Regions from separate parts of the Citrobacter sp. KH_055_1 genome, predicted to be linked through region 1. Evidence: predicted binding sites of a transcription regulator. Region 1 holds the regulator's gene; the other holds the start of a gene.
What was found. The regulator Fur, encoded in region 1, represses iron uptake genes when iron is present. The targets are predictions, from matches to a motif close to ATAATAATGAGAACNACTATCAA.
Positions count from the first base shown of each region.

Region 2: bfd (bacterioferritin-associated ferredoxin) is a predicted target of Fur. The motif match lies at 3,032-3,054, and genes of this name have one in related genera.

Region 1 covers NZ_CM174473.1:3,312,620-3,321,767, reverse strand. Annotated here, with positions in the region: gene AC3ITF_RS15760 (sigma-54-dependent transcriptional regulator) at 1-717, opposite strand, end outside; gene fur (ferric iron uptake transcriptional regulator) at 994-1,446, opposite strand; gene AC3ITF_RS15750 (ryhB-regulated fur leader peptide) at 1,439-1,525, opposite strand; gene fldA (flavodoxin FldA) at 1,736-2,266, opposite strand; gene ybfE (LexA regulated protein) at 2,547-2,834, opposite strand; gene ybfF (esterase) at 2,963-3,736, opposite strand; gene seqA (replication initiation negative regulator SeqA) at 3,932-4,474, shown strand; gene pgm (phosphoglucomutase (alpha-D-glucose-1,6-bisphosphate-dependent)) at 4,499-6,139, shown strand; gene kdpE (two-component system response regulator KdpE) at 6,238-6,915, opposite strand; gene kdpD (two-component system sensor histidine kinase KdpD) at 6,912-9,148, opposite strand, start outside.
Region 2 covers NZ_CM174473.1:378,957-388,104, reverse strand. Annotated here, with positions in the region: gene rplD (50S ribosomal protein L4) at 1-426, opposite strand, end outside; gene rplC (50S ribosomal protein L3) at 437-1,066, opposite strand; gene rpsJ (30S ribosomal protein S10) at 1,099-1,410, opposite strand; gene AC3ITF_RS01860 (prepilin peptidase) at 1,791-2,258, shown strand; gene bfr (bacterioferritin) at 2,255-2,731, opposite strand; gene bfd (bacterioferritin-associated ferredoxin) at 2,803-2,997, opposite strand; gene tuf (elongation factor Tu) at 3,182-4,366, opposite strand; gene fusA (elongation factor G) at 4,437-6,551, opposite strand; gene rpsG (30S ribosomal protein S7) at 6,648-7,118, opposite strand; gene rpsL (30S ribosomal protein S12) at 7,214-7,588, opposite strand; gene tusB (sulfurtransferase complex subunit TusB) at 7,714-8,001, opposite strand; gene tusC (sulfurtransferase complex subunit TusC) at 8,008-8,367, opposite strand; gene tusD (sulfurtransferase complex subunit TusD) at 8,367-8,753, opposite strand; gene AC3ITF_RS01810 (helix-turn-helix transcriptional regulator) at 8,753-9,148, opposite strand, start outside.

The DNA of each region.
Region 1 (9,148 bases):
TTCCCCCATGCGACGAAAACGCCCGGTATCCATAAAGGTGAATAACTTTTCCTGACCCTCCGGATGTAAGCGGTGGATCTCATCCAGAAATAGCACCCCTCCATCGGCTTTTTGCAGAAGTCCTTCGCTGGTTTTATCTGCCCCTGTAAATGCACCTTTGATATAGCCAAAGAGGTGACTCGAAAGTAATTCAGGGTTGTTGGCATATTGAGCACAATTGAACGCAATAAATGGCGCGGTGGGGGGCAGGATTTTCTTCTCCACAGCTCGCTGCCAGGATAATTGTGCCAGCATGCTCTTACCGCTGCCGGTCGGGCCATACAGCATTACTGACAGACCGTGAGGGGGATAACAGATCGCGGTATTCAATTTTTCTATAACGGGGACTAAACTTCCCTGGGAACCGATCAATCCGGCAAACGTGTCTTGTTGTTTATATTGATGCTTTTTTAGCTCAGCGGCGCCTGAGAAGACGGACTGACTGACACGAAAAAACTGTTCTTCAAAAACGGCTTTGTGCAGAAAATAGACGGGCCGGGTATTCAGTTTTATGACCAGATTATCGTCAATGAGCTGATTCAGATAGTGGCTGATGGTATTACGCTTCACATTGAAGTGTTCTGCCATCGTTTGGGCCGTATGAAAGTCGTCCAGCGAGTCAAAAGAAAAATGACGGGTCTCTTCTGCCAAAAATGCAAAGATCTCTTCTTTTAACACCGTGAGCCTCTTAACTGTTCCATGCGGGTTCTAACGTCTGGTGCGCATATAATAGTAACAAAAATAAAATGTTGTGGGACATCATGGCTCATTTGGAGTTTTTGAGCCATCACGTTTTCTACGCGTGTTATTTTGATTTAACCGCGGGGGAGGTTATCACATTTTGCGGATAGTCGGCGGATGGTTGGCGGTGATTGTGACTATTTCGTACTTAAATTTTACTGATACGTTAATCCCCGGCTCAACGTTGAGCGGGGGACTGACGTGATTCAAAACTTATTTTGCAACACCGTCGTGCGCATGCTCATCTTCGCGGCAATCGCCTTCAGCGCAGTGGCCGTAAAGATAGAGGCTATGATTCGTTAAACGAATACCATGTTTAGTGGCAATCTCACGCTGGCGCGCTTCGATAGAGTCATCGCTGAATTCGACCACTTTGCCACAGTCGAGGCAAATCAGGTGATCGTGATGATGCTGTTGAGTCAGTTCGAAGACGGACTTGCCCCCTTCGAAATTATGGCGGGTTACGATACCGGCATCATCAAACTGGTTCAGCACGCGATACACGGTCGCCAGACCAATCTCTTCACCCATGTCGATCAGGCGTTTATATAAGTCTTCCGCACTGACGTGATGGTTATCCGGTCCCTGAAGAACTTCCAGAATTTTTAAACGAGGAAGCGTTACTTTCAGGCCAGCCTTCTTTAATGCGGTATTGTTGTCAGTCATGCGGAATCTGTCCTGTAGCTAAACGGTTCACTTCATTAAAAGAAGTGACAGAAAATGCACTTGAGATAATGCGTATCATTATAGAACTGCCACGCCTAAATGAAAACTGCAAGCCTCTGGCAAATATTGTTAATCAAAACGTGGTATCGCCAACAAACACACTGTGCAATACCCGATTGGCATCCAGCCATTGTACAGGGTCAGGCGAGAAAGTTACAAATTTGTAGCAATTATTTTGATTGGTTTTATCTATTGATGCGGCACAGATGAAGATCTGCGCCGCACGAAATTAGGCGTTAATAATCTCGTCGAGATGCAGTTCCGCTGAAATCTGCTTAACCCATTTTTCAACGCGTTCTGCGGTCAGTTCAGGCTGGCGATCTTCATCGATAGCCAGGCCGACAAAGTGGTCGTCGTCAGCCAAACCTTTGGATGCTTCAAAGTGGTAACCCGCCGTTGGCCAGTGACCGACGATGGTTGCGCCGCGCGGTTCGATGATGTCGCGAATCGTGCCTAACGCATCGCAGAAATATTCTGCGTAATCTTCCTGATCGCCACAGCCAAACAAAGCAACCAGTTTACCGTTAAAATCAATGTCTTCGAGGGTCGGGAAGAAGTCGTCCCAGTCACACTGCGCTTCGCCGTAGTACCAGGTCGGGATGCCGAGCAGCAGAATGTCATACCCTTCCAGGTCTTCTTTGCTGCTTTTTGCAATGTCATGTACATCGGCAACGTCTTTACCAAGCTGTTTTTGAATCATTTTTGCGATGTTTTCGGTATTACCGGTGTCGCTGCCGAAAAAGATGCCAGTGATTGCCATGAGTAAAATAACCTCTTGAAACTTATTGAAATGGTGGTGGCGCATTGCCCACGGATAAGGGCAATCATAGCAGAACAGTCAGGCATGCGGAAACAGCAAACACGCTGGACTGCACTCTGTGCTACACGATTTATGATTTATACCCGTCATACTTCAAGCTGCATGTGCGTTGGCTTTCCTCGCTCACCCCAGTCACGTACTTATGTACACTCCTGGAGATTCGCTGCGTCGCCGCCTTGATGCAACTCGAATTATTTAGGGTATAGAGCAGAATTTCAGACTATGCCTGACCACGCAATGTGGCGAGTTGGATCATCAGCATTTCTTCAATGAGTTCACTGCGGCTCATATTACGCGCATCAGCCAGCTCATTCAGCGCGTCAACGGCGTCGGCGTTCAGTTTCAGTTCGACACGCTTAAGCCCACGAACTTTGTCGCGTTTAAGCTGATTACGTTTGTTAATACGTAACTGTTCATCACGCGAAAGCGGATTGGTTTTGGGTCGTCCCGGGCGACGCTCCTGCGCGAACAGATCTAATGTCGTACGGTCCGTTTGTTCTTTGGCCATGATCTTGGTGACTTCGGGGAAACAATCAGCCAGGCGTCTGCCCGGATGGATAGCGCGCCATCATACATCAGCAGGGGAGGCGCGCCAACGCCCACGCACGTAATCGCGCGCGGACGCTGAGTTTTTAATCAGTTAGCCTGTTCTGTCAGATAACGACGGATGGCGCGCAGCACGGCTTCGGGTTTTTCTGCATGCACCCAATGGCCCGCGCCGGCAATAACATGTGCCCGTGCCTGGGGAAATTGCGCCAGCAATGGGGCTCGATACGCTTCAGTAACGTACGGTGAGTTCCCCCCAGGGATGAACAGCGCCGGGTGATCCCAGGCCGGAATGGTTTCCCAGCCGACAATATGCGGATACTGATCCCACAATACCGGGACGTTAAAGCGCCATTCACCGTCTATAAATGATTTCAGCAGAAACTGGATCACGCCTTCTTCTTTAAGATGTTGGCGCATCACGCTAGCCGCCTGCTGGCGCGACGCGGCTTCTGCATCCGTCACCGCATTAATCGCCGCAAATATCTCATCGTGACGGCGGACCTGGTAATCAACCGGGGCAATATCGATAGCCACCAGCTTATCGATACGTTCCGGTGCCAGGGCGGTTAGCGCCATCACGGCTTTGCCCCCCATTGAATGGCCAATAAAGGTGGCTTTTTCTATCTGTTGGGCATCCAACGTATCCAGCAGATCTTGCGCCATCGCCGGGTAGTTCATCTCCGGAGAACGGGGGGAGAGGCCATGATTTCGCATATCAACCTGGATGATATTGTGATCGACAACCAGAGAGCGGGCCAGTATGCCCAGATTGTCCAGGCTGCCAAACAGCCCGTGCACCAGGACGATGGGAGAATTATTGTGCAGGTTTTGTGCAGATTGCGCTCGGATATTCAATTTCATGGCAAAGTTCTTTTTTTCACGCTAGCGGGTTAGGGTATCATGTTGACCATTCTGCCACACGGCTGCAACAACTACGGTTACTCCGAGTTTTTCCGGCCATCGGGCTTGACGCTATCCGCTGTTGGGATTTGCCTTTACACTACGCGTGTACAGTCCCAACAACTTGTATTCAGCTAAACACCGCACTGGATTAAGATGAAAACGATTGAAGTTGATGATGAACTCTATAGCTATATTGCCAGCCATACCAAGCATATCGGCGAGAGCGCATCCGACATTTTACGGCGTATGTTGAAGTTTTCCGCTGCATCACAGCCTGCCACGCCGGTGGTGAAAGACGTCCGCGCCGTGCAACCTGTCGTGGAAGCCAAGCCGGTTAACCCTGTAAAAGACAAAGTGCGCGCCATGCGTGAACTGCTGCTTTCCGATGAATATGCGGAACAGAAAAAAGCAGTGAATCGCTTTATGCTGGTGCTGTCTACACTCTATTCACTGGATCAACACGCGTTTGCCGAGGCAACAGAATCGTTGCATGGTCGCACGCGCGTCTATTTTGCAGCGGATGAACAGACGCTGCTGAAAAATGGTAATCAAACCAAGCCGAAACACGTGCCAGGCACGCCGTATTGGGTGATCACCAACACGAATACCGGCCGTAAATGCAGCATGGTTGAACACATCATGCAGTCAATGCAATTCCCTGCGGAATTGATTGAAAAGGTTTGCGGAACAATTTAATCCTTGCATTAGAAGGACCAGGCAATGGCAATCCACAATCGTGCAGGTCAACCTGCACAACAGAGTGATTTGATTAACGTCGCCCAACTGACGGCACAGTACTATGTACTGAAACCAGAAGCAGGGAATGCAGAGCACGCCGTTAAGTTCGGTACGTCCGGGCATCGCGGCAGTGCAGGTCGTCACAGTTTTAACGAACCGCACATTCTGGCTATCGCTCAAGCGATTGCTGAAGAACGTGCGAAAAACGGAATTACTGGCCCTTGTTATGTGGGCAAGGACACTCACGCGCTGTCTGAACCGGCATTTATCTCTGTACTGGAAGTGCTGGCGGCAAACGGTGTTGATGTCATCGTGCAGGAAAATAACGGCTATACGCCAACGCCCGCCGTGTCTAACGCTATCCTGGTCCACAACAAAAAAGGCGGCCCGTTGGCTGACGGTATTGTGATCACACCGTCCCATAACCCGCCGGAAGATGGCGGGATTAAATACAACCCGCCAAACGGTGGTCCGGCAGATACTAACGTCACTAAAGTGGTGGAAGACAGGGCCAATGCACTACTGGCCGATGACCTTAACGGCGTGAAACGTATTTCACTGGATGCGGCGCTGGCGTCGGGTCACGTGAAAGAACAGGATCTGGTGCAACCGTTCGTTGAAGGATTGGCAGACATCGTCGATATGGCCGCGATCCAGAAAGCGGGCCTGACGCTGGGTGTTGATCCGCTGGGTGGCTCCGGTATCGAATACTGGAAGCGTATTGCTGAGCACTACAAACTGAATCTGACCATCGTTAACGATCAGGTTGATCAGACCTTCCGCTTTATGCATCTCGACAAAGATGGCGCCATCCGTATGGACTGCTCTTCTGAGTGTGCCATGGCGGGTCTGTTGGCGCTGCGTGATAAGTTCGATCTGGCGTTTGCCAACGATCCGGACTACGACCGTCACGGCATTGTTACCCCGGCTGGGTTGATGAACCCGAACCATTATCTGGCGGTGGCAATCAACTACCTGTTCCAGCATCGTCCGCAGTGGGGCAAAGAGGTTGCTGTCGGTAAAACGCTGGTGTCCTCCGCGATGATTGACCGCGTGGTGAATGACCTGGGTCGCAAGCTGGTGGAAGTGCCGGTTGGCTTTAAATGGTTCGTTGACGGTCTGTTTGACGGCAGCTTTGGCTTTGGCGGTGAAGAGAGCGCGGGCGCGTCATTCCTGCGTTTCGACGGTACGCCATGGTCGACGGACAAAGACGGGATCATCATGTGCCTGCTGGCGGCGGAAATTACCGCGGTTACCGGTAAAAATCCGCAGGAACACTATAATGAACTGGCCGCGCGCTTTGGTGCGCCAAGCTACAACCGTTTACAGGCTCCCGCGACGTCTGCGCAGAAAGCTGCGCTGTCTAAACTGTCTCCGGAAATGGTTAGCGCCAGTACGCTTGCCGGTGACCCGATCACTGCACGTCTGACCGCTGCACCAGGTAACGGTGCCTCCATTGGCGGTCTGAAGGTGATGACCGACAACGGCTGGTTTGCCGCACGCCCGTCCGGCACCGAGGACGCCTACAAGATTTACTGTGAAAGCTTCCTCGGCGCTGAGCATCGCCAGCAGATTGAGAAAGAAGCGGTTGAGATTGTCAGCGAAGTGCTGAAAAACGCATAAGGCGTAGACCGGATGACGATGCTCGCGTCGCCATCCGGCATGAATTATAAAAGCCGGATAGCTTATATGCTGATCCGGCTTTTTTATTCAGCATCTGTTCACGGCATAAATCGATAGCCGATCCCGGTTTCGGTAATAAAGTGACGTGGACGGGCCGGGTCCAGCTCGAGCTTCTGGCGCAAGTGCCCCATATAGATTCGCAGGTAGTGGCTGTGCTCGACGGCATTGGGTCCCCATACCTGGTTTAACAACTGGCGTTGGGTGAGCACTTTACCCGCGTTGTTCAGCAGGACCGCAAGCAGGCGAAACTCAATCGGCGTCAGATGTATTTCCTCTTCACCACGGTGTACCAGCCGCGCGGCAATATCCACTTTAATGTTTGAGAATTGAACCACCGGTTCGGGCGTTTGCCCGGTTGCGTGGCGGCGTAAGGCCACGCGTAAACGCGCCTGCAGCTCGCCAATACCAAACGGTTTGCTGAGATAATCATCGGCACCGGCGTCCAGCGCGGCGATTTTGTCGCTCTCCTCACTGCGGGCAGAAAGCACAATCACCGGGATGGCACTCCATTGTCGCAGGTCGCGAATAAAATCGATGCCGTCACCGTCCGGCAGGCCGAGATCGAGAATGATGAGATCGGGTTTTCGCGTGGCCGCTTCCAGCAGGCCACGTTGCAGCGTTTCTGCTTCGTAAACGCGCAGGCCATCGGCTTCCAGCGCGGTGCGCAGAAAGCGGCGAATGGCCTGTTCATCTTCAACAATCAGTACGTTTGTCACATATCCTCATGAAAATCTTCAAGTTCAGGGGGCGTTTCCTGCGGGAGTGTAACACGGAAGCATGCGCCACCCTGCGGTCGATTGTGGGCGGTAATCGTCCCGCCGTGTACGTTCACAATCGCCTGACAAATAGCCAGTCCCAGCCCTACGCCCGGTACAGAGGATTCTTTGTTTCCCCGGGAGAACTTGTCGAAAATAGCGTGTTCTTGGCCCGCTGGAATGCCGGGGCCATTATCCCATACATCCAGAAACAGATGCTCACCTTCTACCTGCGCATCAATGCCGATTTGTGCCTGTGGACCTGCGTACTTAATGGCGTTTTCCAGCAGGTTAATCAGCACCCGTTCAAACAGTGGACCGTCAACGTGAATCAGCGTCAACGGCGCCGGAAGCGACAGATTAATCGGCGCGGCTAAGCCGGGTTCCAGCATTTGCAGGGCGCTACCTACTACTTCTTCCAGCGTTAACCACTCCTTCTTAAGATTAAAGCCGCCAGATTGGATCCGCGCCATATCCAGCAAATTATTGACCAGCCGGGTGGTATTGAGCACGTGCTGGCGAATTTCGCTGGCCTGGCGGGCGTGGGGAGAACCTTCGCTGGCGAGATCCAGCGTTAAAATCTCCGCCTGACCGAACAGCACCGTGAGTGGCGTGCGTAAATCATGGGAGAGGGCCGCCAGCAGGGCATTGCGGATGCTCTCTCGTTCGCTGGCCAATCGCGCCAGTTCTTCGCTGGCGGTCAGCGTCAGGCGTTCGAGCGCACTGGCAACCAGCAGGGTAAAGGTTTCCAGCAGACGCTGCTGCTCCGGGATCATCAACTGACGCAGGTTTCCCGGCTCCACTACCAGCAGCCCGTGCGTTTTGTCAGCGCTTTTCAGCGGCAAGATTTGATACGGCACGCCGGGGAGGGTATCGGTGCCGGCACCTGCCGGTTGTCCTTTATCAAAACTCCATTGGGCAATGGCGTCATCCCACGGCGTCATGCCCTGCTGCTCTGTCAGCGGTGCCAGCTTTCCGTGCTCATCCGGCAATAACACCTGGCTGCGGGCCTGAAAGGTGGAGGCGATAAACTGTTCGCTGGTGGTGGCGATATCTTTCTGGCTACGTCCCACGGCCAGCGCTTTGGACATCTCATACAGATGACGCGTTCGCTGCTCCCGATAACGCGCGACCCGCGCCTGATAGCGCACGCCTGCGGTCAGATTCCCAATAACCAGACCAACCGTTAACATGACCGCAAAAGTGAGCAGATACTGGACGTCTGAGACGGCAAGCGTCCCGCGTGGCGCAATAAAGAACAGATCGAAGCTGGCGACGTTGATCATGGTCGCCACTACCGAGGGCCAACGACCATAAAACAGGGCGATAACCACCACGCCTAACAGATAGAGCATCACCAGATTGGCGGCATCAAAGGTAACCAGCCATTGCATGGCAATCAGCGTGGTGATGGCGCACAGCGCGGCGGCCACCACACAGCCCTGAATTTGTACCCGCCATTTATCCTTAAAGGTGCGGGTATCCATGGTTTGGGCTGCCGCGCGTGGTGGAGGCTCGTCCAACGCGACAATCATCAGATCGAGATCTGGTGCACGATGAGCCAGCTTGTCGGCAAAGGAATCGCTGCGCCACCAGCGGCGCGTGGTTGGCCGTCCCAGCACAATTTTTCCCAGGTTATGCTCCCGGGCGTAGCGAATCACCGCCTTGTCTTCGGCGGGATCGGAAAGGGTGGCGGTTTCCGCACCCAGTTCCTGTGCCAGCCGTAGCGCGCTTAAGATCGCACGGCGCTGTTTTTCCTGGAGCTGATGCAGCGCCGGGGTTTCGACATACACCGCGTGCCACACGCTGCCAAGGCGAGCAGCCAGACGTGCGGCGGCGCGTACCAGCTTTTCACTGCCGGTATTGTGTCCAATACACAGCAAAATAGCGTCGCGGGTGTGCCAGACTTTTTCCTCTCCCGGTCGTCCTCGCCAGGCGCGCATTTGATCGTCTACTCGATCGGCGGTACGGCGTAGGGCCAGTTCGCGCAGGGCGATTAAATTACCTTTGCGAAAGAAATGTTCGATTGCCCGTTCCGCCTGACCGGCGATGTAGACCTTGCCTTCGTTGAGGCGCTGGCGTAAGTCGTCAGGCGGCAGATCGACCAGCACCACATCATCGGCGGCATCGAAAAAGGGATCGGGGACGGTTTCACGCACTTGGATACCGGTCACGCCGCTGACCACGTCGTTCA
Region 2 (9,148 bases), 1.8 Mb from region 1:
AGCCATGTCTTTCAGTTTCTGTGCCAGCAGCTTAGTTTTAGGCGCTTCTACAGAGAATGATTCGACAACGATCAGACGATCCTGACGTACCAGTTCGGACAGAATGCTTTTCAGCGCGCCGCGGTACATCTTTTTGTTAACTTTTTGACTGTGGTCCTGCGGGCGAGCAGCGAAGGTTACGCCACCGGAACGCCAGATCGGGCTCTTGATAGAACCTGAACGCGCACGGCCGGTACCTTTCTGGCGCCACGGCTTTTTGCCTGAACCAGTTACTTCAGCACGAGTCTTCTGAGCACGAGTACCCTGACGAGCACCAGCTGCATAAGCAACAACAACCTGGTGAACCAGCGCTTCGTTGAAATCACGACCGAAGGTAGTTTCGGAAACAGTCAGCGCGCTCTGCGCGTCTTTCAATACTAATTCCATTGCTATCCCCTTACGCCTTCACAGCTGGTTTAACGATCAGGTCGCAACCGGTCGCACCCGGAACACCACCTTTAACCAGCAGCAGGTTGCGCTCAGCGTCAACGCGTACTACGTCAAGGCTCTGAACGGTGACACGCTCGTTACCCATCTGACCTGCCATTTTCTTGCCTTTGAACACTTTGCCCGGAGTCTGGTTCTGACCGATAGAACCCGGAACGCGGTGAGACAAGGAGTTACCGTGAGTCGCGTCCTGGGTACGGAAGTTCCAGCGCTTAACGGTACCAGCGAAACCTTTACCTTTAGAGGTACCGGTTACGTCAACTTTTTTAACGTCAGCAAACAGTTCAACGCTAATGTTCTGACCAACGGTGTATTCTTCACCATCTGCCAGACGGAACTCCCACAGGCCGCGGCCAGCTTCTACGCCAGCTTTAGCAAAGTGACCAGCTTCCGGCTTGGTTACACGGTTAGCTTTTTTAGCACCAGTGGTAACCTGAACAGCGCGATAGCCATCGTTAGCCAGATCTTTGATCTGAGTAACGCGGTTTGCTTCAACTTCGATAACGGTTACTGGGATAGATACGCCATCTTCAGTGAAGATGCGGGTCATACCCACTTTTTTACCGACTAAACCAATCATTGTATCAACCTCTCAATCGCTCGATGACCTGATTAACCCAGGCTGATCTGCACGTCTACACCGGCAGCCAGGTCCAGACGCATCAGAGCATCAACGGTTTTTTCAGTTGGCTCAACGATGTCAACCAGACGCTTGTGAGTGCGAATTTCGTACTGATCACGCGCGTCTTTGTTAACGTGCGGAGAGATCAGAACGGTAAAGCGCTCTTTGCGGGTCGGCAGCGGGATCGGACCACGAACCTGCGCACCAGTGCGCTTGGCAGTCTCGACGATTTCCGCGGTTGATTGATCGATCAGACGATGATCAAACGCTTTCAAACGGATACGGATTCTTTGGTTCTGCATGAGACCAGAGCTCCAATTATTTTATAGACGAAATAGTTACTCCTCAAACCCATTACGATTGATGGGAGAGTGTAACCGTTCTTACAGAGTTCCCCGATTGGGAACATTGTCTGGTATCGCTTTCGCAGTACCGGTGGCTCATATCGAACCGCTGTCAATATTAGACAAGCCCGCGCATTATACGTAAATCTCAGCCTTACGCAAGTGCCGTGTAGATATTAATCACTCAACCAGTAATGCGAGCCCGATTCCGCTCTGAATGCAGAGGTTTTTGTTCATCGTAATTTCTCCGGAAGGAAGCCAACAGAATGAGCAATCAAGCCTTGTATGGTCAGCACGATTTCTTGAAGGTGGCATCTATTTCCACAAAGGATTCGCGCATGTACGCCGACCTCCCCTTTCTGTTTTTCTACATTTCATTATGCGGGCTACTTTGGGCCCAGGATTTACGTACCGGGTTATTACCCGACAAGTTGACCTGCCCTCTGCTCTGGTGCGGTCTTATTTACTACCAGTGCTGTAAACCGGCACTGTTATCCGACGCACTTTGGGGAGCCATAGCAGGCTATAGCGCATTTTCGCTGATCTACTGGAGCTATCGCCTGGTGCGGCGGTATGAGGGATTAGGCTATGGTGATGTAAAATTCCTCGCCGCATTGGGTGCCTGGCATCGGTGGGAATCATTACCACTATTGGTCTTCCTTGCGGCTTGTTTAGCGTGCTGCATGATGGGAGCTGATTATGTAAGATACGGAAAAAAAGGACTAAAAAACCCGCTGCCTTTTGGACCCTATCTGGCGGCTGCGGGTTTTATTATTGGCGGGGTAAATCTGGTACGGGGCTTTTAGTCACTGACTTTAATTTGCGACTGCAGGTAATTTTGCAATCCCAGTTTTCCAATCAGATCCAGCTCCGTTTCGAGCCAGTCGATATGCCCTTCTTCGTCGGTGAGGATCTCTATCATCATATCCCGACTGACATAGTCATGAACGCTATCGGCATAGGCAATGGCTTCACGTAAATCTTTTGCGCCATCCAGCTCAAGTCGAAGATCTGACTGAAGCATCTCCTCAACGTCTTCGCCAATCCCCAACTTACCCAAGTCCTGTAAATTTGGGAGCCCTTCTAAAAACAAAATACGCTCGATGTATTTATCGGCGTGTTTCATCTCATCAATAGATTCATGGTACTCAACATCATTGAGCCGAGTCAGCCCCCAGTTTTTAAACATTCGGGCATGAAGAAAATACTGGTTGATCGCGACAAGCTCATTTCCCAATAGTTTATTGAGATAACTTATGATTTTAACATCACCTTTCATTTTATAGTCCCTCCGCTTCCACTCTTAGAGCGTAGATGGGGCTACAGGGATGTCAAAAAAAAGAGTGTGACTTAGGCGATCTCTTTAAATTCTGGCATTTGTGTTAATTCATCTTGCATCACTTCACGCGCAGCGCGAATGCATTTACCACATTGATTTCCAACAGGAATAAATTTTCGTAATTGTTGAAAAGATTGCGGATGAAACTGGCGAACAGCCTGACGAATTTTTTTATCACTTATCGCATTACACAAACAAACGTACATGATCGCTCCCGTTCAATTTATGCGCAAAGTGTAAATGAGAATAGTTATGATTACAATAGCACAATACTGTTTGTATGCCGACGCGGCTTGCGAAAAATGCGAATAAATATTACAGGTGTCAAATATCAGGCAGCAAAAAGGGCGCCTAAGCGCCCTTTTCAATTCAAAACTAATTAACGAGTAATTAGCTCAGAACTTTAGCAACAACGCCCGCACCAACAGTACGGCCGCCTTCACGGATTGCGAAACGCAGACCGTCGTCCATCGCGATCGGGTGGATCAGGGTAACAACCATTTTGATGTTGTCGCCCGGCATTACCATCTCTACGCCTTCCGGCAGTTCGATGGTACCCGTCACGTCAGTAGTACGGAAGTAGAACTGCGGACGGTAGCCTTTGAAGAACGGAGTATGACGGCCGCCTTCGTCTTTGGACAGGATATAAACTTCAGATTCGAACTTGGTGTGCGGCTTGATAGAGCCCGGCTTAGCCAGTACCTGACCACGTTCGATTTCTTCACGTTTGATACCACGCAGCAGAACACCAACGTTCTCACCAGCACGGCCTTCGTCCAGCAGTTTGCGGAACATTTCAACGCCAGTACAGGTAGACTTAGCAGTCTCTTTGATACCAACGATTTCAACTTCTTCGCCAACTTTAACGATACCGCGCTCTACACGACCGGTAACAACAGTACCACGGCCGGAGATGGAGAATACGTCTTCGATAGGCAGCAGGAACGGCTTGTCAATCGCACGCTCTGGTTCCGGGATGTAAGAATCCAGGTAGCCAGCCAGTTCAACGATTTTAGCTTCCCACTCAGCTTCGCCTTCCAGCGCTTTCAGAGCAGAACCACGAACGATCGGAGTATCGTCGCCCGGGAAATCGTACTGAGACAGAAGTTCACGAACTTCCATTTCTACCAGTTCCAGCAGCTCTTCGTCATCAACCATGTCGCATTTGTTCAGGAACACGATGATGTACGGAACGCCAACCTGACGACCCAGCAGGATGTGCTCACGAGTCTGCGGCATCGGGCCGTCAGTCGCAGCAACAACCAGGATCGCGCCGTCCATCTGCGCAGCACCGGTGATCATGTTTTTAACATAGTCGGCGTGGCCCGGGCAGTCTACGTGTGCGTAGTGGCGAGACGGGGTGTCATATTCAACGTGAGAAGTGTTGATGGTGATACCACGTGCTTTTTCTTCCGGTGCGTTATCGATCTGATCGAATGCACGAGCAGAACCGCCGTAGGTTTTAGCCAGTACGGTGGTGATTGCAGCGGTCAGAGTAGTTTTACCGTGGTCAACGTGGCCGATGGTGCCGACGTTAACGTGCGGTTTTGTACGTTCAAATTTTTCTTTAGACACGGCTATATTCCTTACTATAGTGCTCTCCCCTTATAGAGAGAGCACGGGATTTTGGTTTTTAACCTGCGGCTTATTTACCGCGGGCTTCGATTACGGCCTGAGCAACGTTGTTCGGCGCATCATCATACTTCAGGAATTCCATAGAGTAAGATGCACGACCTTTGGTCAGAGAACGCAGCTGAGTTGCATATCCGAACATTTCAGACAGCGGAACTTCAGCATGAATCTGAACACCAGTAGCGTTAGATTCCTGACCTTTCAACTGACCACGACGACGGCTAAGGTCACCGATGACGTCACCAGTGTTCTCTTCCGGCGTTTCTACTTCAACCTTCATGATCGGCTCAAGCAGAACAGGTTTCGCTTTCTTAAAGCCATCTTTGAAGGCGATAGAAGCAGCCAGTTTAAACGCCAGCTCAGAGGAGTCAACGTCATGGTAAGAACCGAAGTGCAGACGCACGCCCAGATCAACAACCGGATAGCCAGCCAGCGGGCCAGATTTCAGCTGTTCCTGGATGCCTTTATCAACGGCCGGGATGTATTCGCCAGGAATTACACCACCTTTGATGTCGTTGATGAACTCGTAGCCTTTCGGGTTTGAACCCGGCTCCAGCGGGTACATGTCGATAACAACATGACCGTACTGACCGCGACCACCAGACTGCTTAGCGTGTTTACCTTCGATATCGGTAACTTTCGCGCGAATCGCTTCACGGTAAGCAACCTGAGGTTTACCGACGTTCGCTTCAACGTTGAATTCACGCTTCATGCGGTCAACGATGATGTCGAGGTGCAGCTCACCCATACCGGCGATAATGGTCTGGTTAGATTCTTCGTCAGTCCATACGCGGAAAGACGGGTCTTCTTTAGCCAGACGGCCCAGAGCCAGACCCATTTTTTCCTGGTCAGCTTTGGTTTTCGGTTCTACCGCGATGGAGATTACCGGCTCAGGGAATTCCATACGCTCCAGAATGATCACGTGGTCTGGATCACAAATGGTGTCACCAGTTGTCACATCTTTCAGACCGATCGCAGCCGCGATATCGCCCGCGCGAACTTCTTTGATCTCTTCACGCTTGTTGGCGTGCATCTGTACGATACGACCAAAACGTTCACGAGCCGATTTCACTGGGTTGTAAACAGTATCACCGGAGTTAACCACGCCAGAGTACACGCGGAAGAAGGTCAGGTTACCCACGAACGGGTCGGTAGCGATTTTGAATGCCAGAGCAGCAAACGGCTCTTCATCGCTAGCGTGACGCTCAGCCGGAGTATCTTTACCGTCGTCCAGAATACCGTTGATCGCAGGTACGTCGATTGGGGATGGCAGGTAATCAATTACCGCATCCAGCATCGCCTGAACACCTTTGTTCTTGAACGCAGAACCACAGGTTACCAGGATGATTTCGTTGTTCAGAACGCGCTGACGCAGAGCAGTCTTGATCTCTTCTTCAGTCAGTTCTTCACCACCGAGGTATTTCTCCATCAGCTCTTCTGAAGCTTCTGCAGCGGACTCGATCAGGTTCTGGTGCCATTCTTCAGCCAGTTCCTGCATGTCTGCCGGAATATCTTCATAAGTGAAGGTTACGCCTGCGTCTTCTTCGTTCCAGTTGATGGCTTTCATTTTCACCAGGTCAACAACACCGGTGAAATGTTCTTCAGCACCAATAGCCAACTGCAGCGGAACAGGGTTCGCGCCCAGACGGGTTTTGATCTGACCAACAACTTTCAGGAAGTTCGCACCCATACGGTCCATTTTGTTAACGAACGCAATGCGTGGAACTTTATATTTGTTAGCCTGACGCCATACGGTTTCAGACTGCGGCTGAACACCACCAACTGCGCAGTAAACCATTACTGCACCATCAAGCACACGCATGGAACGTTCTACTTCGATTGTGAAGTCAACGTGCCCCGGGGTGTCGATGATGTTTACGCGATGCGGTTCATACTGCTTGGCCATACCAGACCAGAATGCAGTAGTCGCTGCGGAGGTGATAGTAATACCACGCTCCTGCTCCTGTTCCATCCAGTCCATGGTGGCTGCGCCGTCATGAACTTCACCGATTTTATGGTTTACACCGGTGTAGAACAGAATACGTTCGGTAGTAGTGGTTTTACCGGCGTCGATGTGCGCACTGATACCGATGTTACGGTAGCGCGCGATGGGTGTTGTACGAGCCATTTGATTCCTCGTTTATCTTTTAGGCGTTCAATTTAAGTAGCCCAAAGCGGGCTGCTTACAGGAAGCGCCCGCCTGGTGACTATTACTCCGAAGGGATTACCAACGGTAGTGTGCGAACGCCTTGTTGGCTTCTGCCATACGGTGAACGTCTTCACGTTTCTTAACTGCAGTACCTTTGTTTTCTGCAGCATCAGAAAGTTCGTTCGCCAGGCGCAGAGCCATGGATTTATCACCGCGTTTACGAGCAGCTTCAACGATCCAACGCATTGCCAGAGCATTACGACGAACCGGACGGACTTCAACTGGTACCTGATAAGTAGAACCACCAACGCGGCGAGACTTAACTTCGACAGTCGGGCGCACGTTTTCGAGGGCTACTTCAAAGGCTTCCAGGCCATCTTTACCAGAGCGCTGAGCCAGGGTCTCCAGGGCGCTGTATACGATGGTTTCTGCAGTAGATTTTTTACCATCTACCATCAGGATGTTTACAAATTTAGCCAGCAGCTCTGATCCGAACTTAGGATCCGGCAGAATTTTACGCTGACCAATGACGCGACGACGTGGCATGGGAATACTCCGTTGTTAATTCAGGATTGTCCAAAACTCTAAGAGTTTAGTTTGACATTAATATAAAACGTTTGGCCTTACTTAACGGAGAACCATTAAGCCTTAGGACGTTTCACGCCATACTTGGAACGTGATTGCTTACGGTCTTTAACGCCGGAGCAGTCAAGCGCACCACGAACGGTGTGGTAACGAACACCCGGAAGGTCTTTTACACGACCGCCACGGATCAGGATCACGGAGTGTTCCTGCAGGTTGTGACCTTCACCACCGATGTAGGAAGTCACTTCAAAACCGTTAGTCAAACGCACACGGCATACTTTACGCAGTGCGGAGTTTGGTTTTTTAGGAGTGGTGGTATATACACGGGTACATACACCACGTTTCTGCGGGCAGGCTTCCAGCGCAGGCACGTTGCTCTTTGCAACTTTGCGTGCGCGTGGTTTGCGTACCAGCTGGTTAACTGTTGCCATTAAATAGCTCCTGGTTTTAGCTTTTGCTTCGTAAACACGTAATAAAACGACCTCATACAATATGAGGACGCAGAATTTTAGGTCGGTGTCGAAAAGGTGTCAAGAAATATACAACGATCCCGCAATTACCAGGCAATCTGGTTGGGATGCTTCACCGTAAGTCTGACGAAGTCAGTATAGCTAACCCTGACGACACTGTCTGAAATTTGACCACCCAACCCGCGAGCCTTAATGTCTTCTTCCAGTACATAAACCTTAATGGAGGCATTTTGCAGCGTTTCAAGGAAACGGCTGCCTTCTATGGCTGCAGTCACGCCGTCCTGAAGCAATAAAAGCTCATCGTCTGCGCCAACAAGACGCAGCAGGGAGGAGAAGTCAGTCAGCCACGGTGAGCGATGTAGAGTATGCAGCATGCGCGTTTAGAACCTCATAATGACGTCATAGTTGCCCAGTTCACGGCGCAGTTCTTCAGGTTCAAGTACCGTCGCATCGACAACGAATTTCATGTCCGTATCAAGGCCACGTTCGCGCAATGAGGCAGCGCACAGCCAACATTGTTCTATATCGTACAGCCCCAACAATTTGAAGGTCGCAATATAGTCCCGTGCCAGAATGAGATCAGGTTTTTGCTCTGGCAGGATTTGGAAGACGCCGTCCCCGATAAAAAAGACGCCGAGATCTTCTGTTAGTGCTGATGTCGCCAGTAGTGCATCCAGACCTTCACGGCCCGATGCGCTCCCGTGAGGCACGGTGGAAAATACAAAAGCGATTCGATTCATTAGAACTGCACCACGCGATCGCACGTCAGGGATGCCTCAGCGAGCGAACCCAGCCCACTAAGGTTAAAACCCGCTTGTAAATTAGCCCCAGCCAACGCCAACCTCTCTGCTTCAGTTTCATCAACAACGCCGCGGCGTAGCGCCGCTGCCACGCAGATATTTAGCTCTACGCCATGCTGTTGATTAAGCTGTTGCCAGGCGCGAACCAGATCAAATTCATCACTGGCGGGCGACGTCAGCAGATTGGCGTTATACACGCCTTCACGATAGAAAAAGACACGGCTTAACTCATGACCTTCTTCAATCAATGCGTGAGCAAATTGCAATGCGCTGCTCGCCTGCTGCGTACCATAAGCAGGTCCAGTCACGACGATAGCAAAGCGCATTACTTGTCTTGCCCCTGGAAATCACCGCTCTTGAACTGGCGAATATAAAGATAAACCGTGTGCTTGGAGATGTTCAGGCGGTCAGCAACTTGGTTAATAGCATCTTTGATATCGAAGATACCTTTCTCATACAAGTTCAGGACAATCTGACGATTCTTCGCATTGTTGGAGACGTTACGATCGGCATTCACTTCTTCAATCGTGAACTCCAGCGTCTGGGTAACCAGATCTTCCACTGATGAGGCGAAGTTCACGGCAGAACCCACTTCTGGGGTTTCCGGTGGAATAAAGGTATTCATTATCTGCGAGAAAGGAACATCAAGGTTCATATTGATACACAGCAGACCAATTACGCGATGCTCACGGTTGCGAATGGCAATCGTCACCGACTTCAT